4 regions of the Shewanella sp. SR44-4 genome follow, and region 3 is predicted to be linked to each of the others. Evidence: predicted binding sites of a transcription regulator. Region 3 holds the regulator's gene; each other region holds the start of a gene.
What was found. The regulator LexA, encoded in region 3, represses DNA repair genes until DNA is damaged. The targets are predictions, from matches to a motif close to TACTGTATNNNNATACAGTA.
Positions count from the first base shown of each region.

Region 1 (3,219 bases), on a different contig from region 3:
AGCCATCGGTTTCTTTAAGGATTTTTTTAATCTCGCTGTTTGTCACATAACGGCTAATACCCGTCATCGCGCCCAATAATGTCGCATCGGTAAAATGCTTCGGCGCTTGGGTCATTTTCTGTAGTAATTCACCACGCTGACAATGCAAAATTTGACCTTTAACCAGTGGCGGTAAAGACTGTACCGCGTCTTCATTGTCGTCGTCGCTGCTTGTTGAATTAGAACTAGATTGATTTGCAGTGGCAGAACGTTTAAACAGTTGTTTCCAGCCTAAGGTTTTATCTTGACGTGCTTTAGTGGTAAATAACCCACCGGCAATGGTCACTTCAACGGCGGTTTCTGCATAGATATAAGCGGGATAGAACTGGGCTAAATATTGCCTTGCCACATGTTGATATAACTTGGCTTCATTGCTTGATAATGTCGATAAATTAGCCACCTTTTCAGTTGGCACTATCGCATGGTGAGCATCTACTTTAGTGTCATCCCACGCTTTAGATTTAAGTTTACTATTAGGAGACTCACAACCCTCAATTAAGCCTGAAGCGCCTTTGAGCACGGCGTCCAATACTTTTGGCGCCAAAGCATGCTGATCTTTAGGTAAATAGCGACTGTCTGAGCGCGGATAAGTAATCAATTTGTGGCGCTCATACAAACTTTGGCAAGTATCCAGTACTTCTTTCGCTGACAGGCCAAAACGTTTAGCTGCATCTATTTGCAGTGCCGATAAGCTGTAAGGTAATGGTGGGTTTTGGCGCTTATCTTTAGCTTCAATTTTAGTGACTTCCGCTGGTTTCCCATTGATACGGGCAACGACATTTTCGGCTAAGCCTTTAGCTAATACTCGTCCGTCTTCATCCATATATGGCTGACATGCTTCGCTAGGTTGCCATTTAGCAGTAAAGGCTTGTTGTTGGTCGGTGAGTAAATGCGCTAAGACTTCATAGAAAGCTTTGGGTTTGAAATCGGCAATCTCATCATCGCGACGAACGACGAGCCCCAGCAAAGGTGTTTGCACTCTGCCAACCGACAACACACCTTGGTAACCCACTTTACGACCTTGAATCGTGTAGGCTCGGGTCATGTTCATGCCATATAGCCAATCAGCACGGCTGCGGGCCAATGCAGAAGTCGATAATGGAATAAACTCTCGGTTACTGCGTAATTGCCCTAAAGCACGTTTTACCGCTTGTGGGTTTAAGTCACTGATTAACAAGCGCTGAACTTGACTCAGCTTGTCTCCTTTCACACCCAAATAAGAAATCACTTCATCGACCAGCAACTGCCCTTCACGGTCTGGATCGCCAGCATTAATGATCGATGATGCTTGCTTGACCAATTTTCGTAACACCGTAAGTTGGCTGCGCGTTTTAGGTTTAGGTTGTAGTTTCCACGTTTGTGGCACGATGGGAAGATGTTCGAGTTTCCATGACTTAAATGCATCGTCATAGGCGTCCGGTTCTGCTTGTTCGAGCAAATGGCCAATACACCATGAGACGCAATCACCATTAGCAGCAGTGATAAAGCCATCACCTTTTTTATGTGGTTTTGGCAGAACATCGGCAATAGCACGACCTAGACTGGGTTTTTCAGCAATATATAAAATCATAATCCACTGTTGGGGCGCTAGCGTTCAAAAGATGAACCGCGCCACTTAACTGTATAAATTTACAGTATAGATTAGCGTTAAATACGCCAAGCTGCAAATATGAAATAATTAACCACTTAGTCACTTAAATCATTACAATGCGCAAGTTCACTTCCAAACACGACAAACAGATGAAACTCGGCCACCGCTTAGCACATATCAACATGATGATCCCCAATGGTTACACTCATATTTGGGATTGCTGTTGCGACCATGGATTACTCGGCGCCGCGTTGCTAGACAGACATGCTGCCACTATTCATTTTGTCGACATTGTGCCAGCATTGATGCAGCAGTTAACCGCCAAGCTCGAACGTTTTTACCCACAGCAAAACCCACCAAAATGGCAAGTACATTGTGTTGATGTGTCAGCGATTCCTTTGGATCAAGATGAGCATACACCCTTAGTGATTATTGCCGGAGTGGGTGGCGATTTGATGATCGAGTTTGTTAGGTCACTTTGCCAGCAATATTCGAACCGAAAAATCGATTTTATCTTGTGTCCAGTTCATCATCAATATGAGTTACGCCAACAACTTATCAAGCTTGATTGTGAATTAATTGACGAAAAACTGATTGAAGAAAACCGTCGTTTCTACGAAATCCTTTATATCAGACGTGATCCCAAACTCCCTGCGAATGTTGCTAATGATTCGCTTACAGACATGGACCCTATAGGCAGTGTAATTTGGCAAGCGAGTGATGCTGTACAGCAAGACATTGCTATGCGTTATTTAGCTAAAACGATTGCGCACTACAGTCGCATCAATCAATCTCGTTCAGGAAACACCTCTCAAGCACTAAAAGAGTATCAACAGGTAAACATCGCTTTAAAATAATGCCTAAAACGCTTCAATTGGCAGTCCATTTCTTGGTATATAAAGTATCAAGGACGCTACGCCGCAAATGACAAGGACGGACTTCGTCCTGCAATAAAGAGCTGGATTCCCGATCAGCTGCATCTCAGGAATGACGTAATTGCAGTATGACTACCCATGTAGTTTTCTATGTAAAATATCGTACTTTGGTTTTTTAGTAGAAGGCCGTGGATAGGTGTCATCATTTAAGGTTAACGTTGCTTCACCAAGGCTTATTGGGCCACCATTAAGCTGACTTTTCCATCTAACAAGATACTTAGCTGGAGGTAACTTAGGAAGATTAAAATAAAAAATAGTCCCAGGATCTTTTGGCACTTGAACATCTAAGTTAAGTAAATAACCATCATTATTTCTAATGACTATTGAATGTAAAGTCACACTACTTTCAAACGTTACCTTCAAAGATCGCGTAGGCTCGATAGTAAACTCAATCGTCACATCGCTATTCTTCGCAGAAAGCTCACTAGCATATATATTATTTGATACCAGCAAAGCGAAAAAGATCATGGTTAGGTAACGATAAACTCTCATTTCAATATCCTTTCTTATAACTAAATTTAATGAGTTGACCGCATGATCCAAACACAGCAACTATTTCCTTTATCGACTTAGTACTTTTCTTTTGCGGCTAGCACAAAGTGCCTGTATGAATGATGGGTGTAATCCAATATCGACACGGATTATGTTTACAAA
Region 1 is NZ_JACJDU010000053.1:20,319-23,537, forward strand. Features, by position in the region: gene H5125_RS18660 (DNA topoisomerase III) at 1-1,609, opposite strand, end outside; gene H5125_RS18665 (tRNA (adenine(22)-N(1))-methyltransferase TrmK) at 1,780-2,487, shown strand; gene H5125_RS18670 (hypothetical protein) at 2,638-3,057, opposite strand; gene H5125_RS18675 (DUF3240 family protein) at 3,155-3,219, opposite strand, start outside.
Region 1: a site for LexA is predicted at 1,657-1,676, ahead of H5125_RS18660 (DNA topoisomerase III). Genes of this name have one in related genera too.

Region 2 (3,219 bases), on a different contig from region 3:
GGGTTGCGGTATTATCTAATACCCATGAGAGGGTATTTTCTCGCCCGCCAGATAAATTTTGAGTTAACTCTAAATTACGTCTAGTTGCGGCATCTAAAATAATAGATTCAGATTGATTAAAGCGCACAATCGAGTTGATATGTGGTAACGCCATCTTTTGGGTATCTTTTACATACTGCATTAAACAACCTGCAGCTTGTAACGCCAATCGTGCATCAGTAATACCAAAACCGTGCAAATCTTTGGTGCCAAATTGATTGAGCAGTAAATTAATACACGTGTCGTAATCAAACTCCCACTCTGGGCGACGACGGATGCCTTTCATGTTATTGATTAATAACATGTCAGCAAAATCTTCACTGTAAAGTAACTCTGCTGGATTTGTCCGCTGTAATTCGGCTTCTAAAGCTTCACGAGTGGGTAATTCTGCAACAACAAAACGACCAGACGAAATGTCTAAAGTCGCGTAACCAAAACCGCTTTTACCCTGATACAGTGCTGCCAATAAATTGTCTTGTTTTTCTTGCAGTAGAGCTTCGTCAGTTAAGGTGCCAGGGGTAACAATGCGCACCACTTGGCGCTCAACAGGGCCTTTTGATGTGGCTGGATCACCAATTTGCTCACAAATGGCTACAGACTGACCAATGTTAACTAATTTTGCTAAATAGCCTTCGACAGCGTGATATGGAATGCCTGCCATGGGAATCGGGTCACCGCCGCTTTTTCCACGAGCCGTCAGTGAAATACCCAGCATTTCAGAAGCGCGTTTAGCATCATCGTAAAACAGCTCATAAAAATCACCCATTCGATAAAACAATAACATATCAGGATGGGCCGCTTTTAAGCCCAAATACTGGCGCATCATCGGGGTGTGTTTTTCTAAATCGCTGGTATCAATCACTGTCATTATGAACACTTCACTATTAATCAATCGTAGGACGTAAATCTTATGGGGCTAATCTTAACAATATTTGCCCCCAGCGTATAAATAGATTCAAACAAAAAATTTTATGAGGATAAAATATTGATGTAAATGATCAATTCTCAAAGGTTTAAAAAAAAATCAGCTCAGCACTTGATACTGTATGACTATACAGTATACTGATGAACATATTGAAATGATTCACGTCACTTCACCTAAGTCGAAATAGCATTTTACTAAACGTATTGAATGCCTTAAGAGGGTTTTATAATGAAGGTTGATCCAAATAAAGAGAAAGCACTAGCCGCCGTTTTAAGCCAAATTGAAAAGCAATTTGGTAAAGGCTCAATTATGAAGTTGGGCGAAGATCGCACAATGGATGTTGAAACTATCTCTACCGGTTCGCTTTCATTGGATATCGCACTCGGTGCGGGCGGTTTACCAATGGGACGTATCGTTGAAATTTACGGTCCAGAATCATCAGGTAAAACGACGTTAACTCTTGAAGTGATTGCCGCAGCGCAACGCGAAGGTAAAACTTGTGCGTTTATTGATGCTGAACATGCTCTTGACCCAATTTATGCGAAAAAGTTAGGCGTAGATATTGATAACTTACTTTGTTCACAGCCAGATACAGGCGAACAAGCGTTAGAAATTTGTGATGCGTTAACTCGTTCTGGTGCTGTAGACGTTATTGTGGTCGATTCTGTTGCAGCGTTAACGCCAAAAGCTGAAATTGAAGGTGAAATTGGTGATTCACATATGGGCCTTGCCGCTCGTATGATGAGCCAAGCTATGCGTAAGCTGGCTGGTAATCTTAAGCAATCAAATACTTTGCTTATTTTTATTAACCAAATTCGTATGAAAATTGGTGTGATGTTTGGTAGCCCAGAAACAACTACCGGTGGTAATGCACTAAAGTTCTACGCTTCAGTACGTTTAGATATTCGTCGTACCGGTGCCATTAAAGACGGCGACGAAGTTGTCGGTAATGAAACCCGCGTTAAAGTGGTTAAAAACAAAATTGCGGCTCCATTTAAGCAAGCTGAATTCCAAATCCTTTATGGACAAGGTATTAACCGTACTGGTGAGTTAGTCGATCTAGGTGTTGCGCACAAGTTAGTTGATAAAGCGGGTGCTTGGTATAGCTACAAAGGCGAGAAAATTGGTCAAGGCCGTGCTAATGCAGGTAAATTCTTGACTGAAAACCCCGTCATTGCCAGTGAAATTAATACCACTTTACGTGCGATGTTATTGAATGGTGGTGCTAATGCATCAGATTCTAAAACAGAAAGTGATGAGAATATTGACCTTGAAACGGGTGAAGTATTCTAAGCTAGTCAGTCAGTTACATCTATCGCGGTAGCGCATCTTGCGCGCCGCGAATATTCCTCGCTAAAAGCCCCTGTTGTTTACACCCTAAAAACGATAACCCTAAAAATTATAACGCTAAAAACTGCAACGTTAAAAACTGCAACGTTAAAAACGTTGATATGTGAAAAATCTCTAGTACTCGATTATTGTCAATCTCAGGGTTATTGAGTCATATCCGGTACTCTGCGTTACTTTGAATAATCCCACATAGCTTTAATGCCCATACTTTTAATGATTTAGTTCTGAATTATTTAGCATTTTAAATCACACTATTTGCCAAAAAATCTATTAGTTCTGCAGTTACCTTTTTCAATTGGTTTAAAAGCTAATGTGTTACTCCTAACCACGCTCTTTTTATCGTGATAGCGGAGGTTTATCTGGTTAAATTAGAGGGCATTGAGCTCACTTCAAATGTGGATAACAGACCTAACACTCGACAACAAAGGTTTGTTATTAATCTGCAATCTCAAGCTGACCATTTGCTTACTCACAAGGCAGTCTTACCGCCAGCAACGAGCCAATTGCCTGTGAATTTAACGTCGTTAGTTGGGTAACGGGCTGTTCGGGAGGTGTTTATTAGCTCGAGTTGAGCTTAGTTAACCTTAGTCGGTGAGATCGCTTATCAATAACTATTATTATCGGTTTATGCTCAGAGGATAATCGAGCCACTCATCTCGCATGTTGACGTAAATTCAGTATATAATGCTTACATTTACAGGCTTGCATGCCAAGCTCGTTACTTTCGTATTTTCTATATTCAGGGCCATTTCATGTTTCAGACTACAGCAGAGTTAAGAAGCGCTTTTTTAAAGTACTTTGAAGATAACGGACATCAGGTTGTTGATAGCAGCTCGCTTGTTCCCACAAATGACCCAACACTGTTATTCACCAATGCGGGTATGAACCAGTTTAAAGATGTGTTC
Region 2 is NZ_JACJDU010000005.1:121,047-124,265, forward strand. Features, by position in the region: gene mutS (DNA mismatch repair protein MutS) at 1-907, opposite strand, end outside; gene recA (recombinase RecA) at 1,193-2,257, shown strand; gene alaS (alanine--tRNA ligase) at 3,067-3,219, shown strand, end outside.
Region 2: a site for LexA is predicted at 1,080-1,099, ahead of recA (recombinase RecA). Genes of this name have one in related genera too.

Region 3 (3,219 bases):
CATTGGCCGCGATACGTTCCAGGCTTATCAATACGAGTCCAGGCTTCGTTGATAAAGCCTGGATTGGCATCTTTTTTAACGGCAAACGCGGGTACCCACCATGAATGAATAACATCATCAGATGTCATCAAGAAGCGCACTTTTTGGTTAATGGGCAGTACTAATGGCTTATCGACTTCAAGGAGGTAATGCTCGCCTTTGGCCTCACTGCCATCAATTTGTGCTCTGGGAGTGGATAATGTGCTGTAAAATTCGATGTCTTTATCAAAATAGCTGTAATGCCACTTCCACTGCGACCCGGTAATTTTTATGGTGAGATCAGCATCACTGGGATCTTCCATAGCAATCAAGGTTTTGGTGGCTGGAATAGCCATGCCGATTAAGATGATGAAAGGGATGACGGTCCAAGCAATTTCCACTTTGGTACTTTCGTGAAAATTGGCCGCGACAGCGCCTTTTGATTTGCGGTGATAAATCATTGAGTAAATCATGATCCCAAACACCACTAACCCAATTACACAACAGATGTAAAGAATCGTCATGTGGAGGTCATAAACCTTGCCACTGATATCTGTCACGCCTTGAGTCATGTTGAGGGGCATTTCTGATGCCCCAAGCGGAAGTGCTACAAACACCACCAGTAAACAATACAACCATTGCTTCACAAGACTACTCCTCTGCTAATTGCAAATAGCAACTACAAAGAAGAGTCACACAGTAATTCTCTGCTCTATGCAAACTCTTCGGTTCCCGAAAAAAGTTTGATGACCTCAAAGTACTTTGGTGGCTGTAAACATACGGTCTACGGTTTTATTGTTAGCTGTGCACCACGCTTGTACCTACTACTGAACTTATCAATTTTGATTTGGCTCATTTGTCTGAAAGTAATCTTGATTACTGCCATTCACGTCCAATTAAAGATAAAAAATGTTTCATCCTTGTTAACCACATTACTTGTAGATTAAACATTGATCAAGATCACTTTGTTGGCTAATAGGCTGAAAAAAGATGAAAAAAAACCCTGAATTCAATACAGGGCTTGGTAATGAAGGGTTCGTGCTTAGTGAAATGAGCAAAAATTACTTGTTCCATTTGTTAAAGTAGGGCTAACAAGTTGATGTTTGTGAGGTAAGTGAGCATTCACATCTTCAATTACCACCCCTAATGCACGTGCACTTTTGGCGACAATTTCTAAACGGCGACTATCGCGAGCATCAAGTGAGCTTGTCCAAGTTACTACTGCGCTCGATGTACCGCTAGTGAGCGCTTTCTCCATGGCCCATAATGTTTCGACTTCATCTTTGGTGTGTACCAGTAAAATGCGATCCATTCTTACACCAGCACTTGCCAGCATATGTTTATAGCCAATATGGGGCGGGCTAATTAATACAATCCATCTGCCTTGCTGGCTCAATATTGCTAACTGGCTGCACAATTGGCTCAGTTCAGCTTCACCTTGGGTGACAGTTTGTAATGTTTGAATGGTTTGGGTGCCATGCAGTTCTGTTTCAGTTAAATCTACCCATAAGCCCGGGTGGCGTGGCGCGATGCCCATTAGTTTGTTCATAACCAATCTCCATTACGGATAACGCCAACGGCAAGCCCTTCGATGGTTAGGCTTTGGCAACTTAAATCTACTTTTATCGGATTGTAATCTTCATTTTCGGCATGCAGATAAATCACATTACCTTTTTGTTCAAATCGTTTTACGGTGACGTCATCATCAACACGTGCCACAACAACCTGGCCATTACGTGCTTGCTGCATTTTATGTACAGCGAGTAAGTCGCCTTCTAAAATGCCGATGTTTTTCATGCTGTCACCACGCACTCGCAATAAAAAATCTGCGGCGGGCTTAAACATGTTTGGATCGACTTGATAGTATTGTTCTACATGCTCTTGGGCCAAAATAGGTTCACCAGCAGCAACCTGTCCAATGAGTGGCAGACCGGTTTCAACCTGTTCTTCATGAGGTAAACGAATGCCTCTTGAGGTACCAGGCATGATCTCGATAAAGCCTTTTTTGGCTAATGCTTTTAAATGCTCTTCGGCGGCATTAGCACTTTTAAAGCCAAGACGATTCGCAATTTCAGCACGAGTGGGTGGCATACCTGTTTCGGCGATATTGTTTTTAATTAAGTCTAAAATTTCTGCTTGGCGCGGCGTTAACGGTCTCATGATGATTCCTGTCTTTTTATACAGTGACTGTCATTATATACAGTGTTTGTGTTCGCGCAAGTATTAACCAACTATTTTTTGTATATTGTTGATTAAGTATCACTCAACAATATGTTTTAATTAACTATTACTAATGTTCTGTCTTATGTTATTTCTGATAGTGAGAGCTTAAACGTAAAGATAGATCGGTCTGATAGTGTAAGCAGGGTGGTTTCTGGTATCCTATACGACAATATTACAGTGGCTTATGTTGCGAAAATAACCATGTCAAAACCAGATTCAATATTTTTACGAGCATTAAGATGGATTCAAAAGTGGATGGTACAGACCATTGTGGTCCCTCACGATCCTTTTGATGACCTCAATATAGATCCAACTAAACCTTTGGTTTATTTAATGAAAACGGAATCTATTAGCGATATTGCCGCGTTGAGCGAAATCACCGAGGGCTTTGGTCTGCCCAGTCCTTATGAGCCATTACAGCTTGATGGCTTAACCGTGCCTCGTGTGGTCTGTTTAGAGGGCCGCAAACCACTATTTGGTAAACGTGAAAGTGGTGACAAATTCCTTAATTATTTTACCAGTTTATTGTCACTTCATAGTGAGAGCCCTGAATTAGATATACAGTTGGTTCCTGTTTGCCTTTATTGGGGACGTACCCCAGGTAAAGAAGAAGACAGCATGAAAGCTGCTGTATTTGAACGTGAAAACCCTACGTGGTTACGTAAATGGTTAATGATTTTATTTTTAGGACGCCATAATTTCGTCCAGTTTTCTAATGCATTATCGCTTCGTCATATGGCCGATGAACATGGTACTGATAAAAGAATTGCTCACAAATTAACCCGAGTCGCCCGTGTGCATTTCCGCCGTCAACGCAAAGTCATGACGGGGCCACAATTACCGAATCGACAAGCGTTGTTTGCCTCTTTATTAAAATCAGAATCTATCAAAAAAGCCATTGAAGAAGAGTCTGCAAATAAGAAAGTAACAGTCGAGAAAGCACGTGAAACCGCCATTGAATACCTTGATGAAATTGCC
Region 3 is NZ_JACJDU010000002.1:132,135-135,353, reverse strand. Features, by position in the region: gene coxB (cytochrome c oxidase subunit II) at 1-665, opposite strand, end outside; gene H5125_RS01880 (cell division inhibitor SulA) at 1,061-1,567, opposite strand; gene lexA (transcriptional repressor LexA) at 1,564-2,178, opposite strand; gene plsB (glycerol-3-phosphate 1-O-acyltransferase PlsB) at 2,443-3,219, shown strand, end outside.

Region 4 (3,219 bases), on a different contig from region 3:
CAAACATATGTTGATGACCATTACCTGCAACTTGCGGCAAATGGGTGACACACAATACTTGAGTTGATTCGCCAAGGCTGCGTAACATACGACCGACTACCGATGCTGTTGGTCCAGAAATACCCACATCAACTTCATCAAATATCAGTGTCGGAGTGGCGACTTTTTTAGCCGTGATCACTTGAATCCCTAATCCAATACGCGATAACTCACCGCCAGAGGCCACTTTAGAAATCGGTTGTAATGGTTGCCCAGGGTTTGTGGTCACCATAAATTCAATGCTATCGCAGCCATTAACTGAAATGTTGTCCGGATTATGATTAATCTGAATGGTAAATTTACCCTTAGGCATATTAAGCTCATGGATAGACTGGGTGACTAGCTTGTCCAATTCTTTGGCATAACGGCTACGACTTTGACTCAGTTTTTGTGCATTGGTTAAGTAGGCATTTCTGGTAGCTTCAAGTTGTTGTCTTATACCATCTAATTTAGTTTCGTCGTCAGCAAGTTCGGCTAATTCACTCATCAATGCTTGATGATGTAGCGCCAGCTTATCAGCACTCACATGATGTTTGCGCGCCAATTGCATTGCCGTTGAAAGACGTTTTTCTAAATAGGCAAAATGTTCTGGATCAAGCTCTAAACTGCTTAAATAACTTTCAATTTCGCTAGCGCTTTCTTGTACTTGAATTAACGCATCGCTGATCATAGTGCTGATAGGCGCAAGGGATTCATCATAGCCTTGAAGCGTATCAGCAATACTGGCCACTTTATTAAGCAGAGATTCTATATTGCCTTCATCACTTTCGGTCAATAAATGCAAACCTGCTTGGCAACGTTCAATTAAATCTGTGCCATTGGCTAAGCGTTTGTGTTCTTGTTCTATTTCATCAAATTCTTCCAAGCCTAAGTTGAACTCATTAAGCTCTTCTACTTGATATTGCAGTAGCTGTTGACGCGAAATACGTTCGTGCTGAGCTTGTTCAAGATGCTTTAGCTCGTTTTCCACTTGTTTGCAGCGTTGATAGCTAGCGCTAACGCTATCGAGCAGTATTTTGTGGTTAGCATAGTGGTCGAGTAGGTTTAATTGATGCTCGCTTTTAAGCATTGCGTGATGAGCATGCTGGCCGTGAATACCAATCAATAAGTGACCGATGGCTTTTAATTGCGTCACGGGCACAGGATTACCATTAATGTAGGCTCTTGAGCGGCCATCACTGTTAATGGTTCGACGTAATATGCACTCATCTTCAGCATCAAGATCGCTATCTTCAAGCCAGCGTTTGGCTAAAGGTACATCATGAAGGGTAAACCTTGCACTCACTTCGGTTTTGGAGGCTCCAGGCCTGACAGTGTTGGCATCACTTCGATTACCAAGGCATAACCCAAGCGCATCGATAGCAATCGATTTGCCTGCACCTGTTTCGCCGGTGATGCTTGTCATACCGGCTTTAAAGTCGAGCTCTAAAAAACGCACGATAGCAAAATTGTTGATGCTGAGTTGGCAAAGCATAATAAATTCCTGTCAATGAAACCACCAAACCACTGTATTGATAAACAGTATATACTGATTTTATATACAGTAAAGTGGTTGAGGAATAATTATCGCTGACTATTTTATCATCTAGATTTGATTGATCATTAAGCAATGGATTTTAAAAGTGTTTCTATTATCGGCAAACTGATAAAAGTGATTAATGTGCCATATAAAATACCTTGGGCGCTGACATTGGCGTTAATTTGGTAGCGGTCGGCCAAAAGGTACACACTTGCTGCTGTCGGTAACGCTGCCAAAATGACTCCCATGGTCAGTAATTCCTTTTCTACGCCGAACAGTTTGAGTAAACCAAAGGCAATTAAAGGTTGAATAATTAGCTTGAGTAAATTGATTAAGTTCAGTTCCGCAATCAAACCAACACTGAACATTTTTGTGCCAGATTGATGTCGTAATGCTTTGGCAAGTACCATTCCTATAGCAAACAGTGCACATGGGCTAGAGGTATTTCCCACCTGATGTAGCATTAAGGCCAAACTATCCGGTAAGGTAATATGCAGTGCTGATAAACCGATGCCAATAACACTGCCAACCACGATTGGGTTTTTATACAGGGCATTAGCCATGATGACGATGGCATGGTCGGTTGATTGTTTATCACGGCTGGCTAGCTCAATTGATACTAAAGCAAAAGCAAACATGAACACCGACAACAAGCTGGCAATCGCTGCAGCGACTAATGCCATTTTATGACCTGGGAATAATAAACTCAGCAATGGAATGCCAATAAATGCGGTATTACCAAACGTAGCATTTAATGCGCGCATGGCGGCAACTGCTTGTTTTTTAGGTGTGCGAATTAGTGATACAACAATCACTAAAGCATAAGTGATGATCATCGCCAGACTAAACCCACCGATAAAGCCCCATTGAATAATGTCTTCAATGCGCGTTTCAGCTAGCACAATCAGTAATATAGCGGGGAAAGCAATGTAATAAACAAACTGATTGAGGATCAAATCGGTGTCTGCTGGCAACAGTCGCATTTTTTGAACAATACTGCCGAGCAGCATAATAATAAATACAGCGATTAGCGGGGTAAGAATACTGGACATCCCTCGCAATTCCTTAGCAAAATGATAATAAGGTCACTTTACTGCTTTTCGATAGGCGGATGCAATTAGGCTAAAGTTAAACGAGTGATTATTTGTCAGATTTTAAGGCTAAATTCGCTTTTGATATTTTCGGTGGAGGTAATATTCCAAGTTCAGAAAAAAAATGCACTTGCCGTCTTAACTCAAATAACGAACCCACTCGTACTTGATTGCCAATCACTAGCGTCCAGTTATCAGTTTTACCATTGGTGTTACTGAAAGTGAAACCTTGATAAAAAATTCTTCTCATGGCGCGACACCTAATAAAAAGCCTGAATAATTTCAGGCTAAATGACGTTTATTGGCAGTAACCGATCCGTGCTACAAGTTTTTGCTACAGGCTAATACCAATATTAGACACACCTGCTTCGATAATATCTTTACGTAAACCTTTAACCAGTTCGCTGGTTATGTCTGGATTGGCTTCGACAATGTCGAGTAACATGCCTTGTAATTCTTTTTCTTGTTCCATTACTGGGTGAGAAAAAACAAACTCATCGAGTTCTTCATCCATTAATGACTCATCGCTAATAGCTTCAATATAATTGGCGACAGTACTTGATGATAACT
Region 4 is NZ_JACJDU010000005.1:98,183-101,401, forward strand. Features, by position in the region: gene recN (DNA repair protein RecN) at 1-1,513, opposite strand, end outside; gene H5125_RS04200 (AEC family transporter) at 1,642-2,610, opposite strand; gene H5125_RS04205 (DUF3319 domain-containing protein) at 2,699-2,899, opposite strand; gene H5125_RS04210 (YjaG family protein) at 2,984-3,219, opposite strand, start outside.
Region 4: a site for LexA is predicted at 1,544-1,563, ahead of recN (DNA repair protein RecN). Genes of this name have one in related genera too.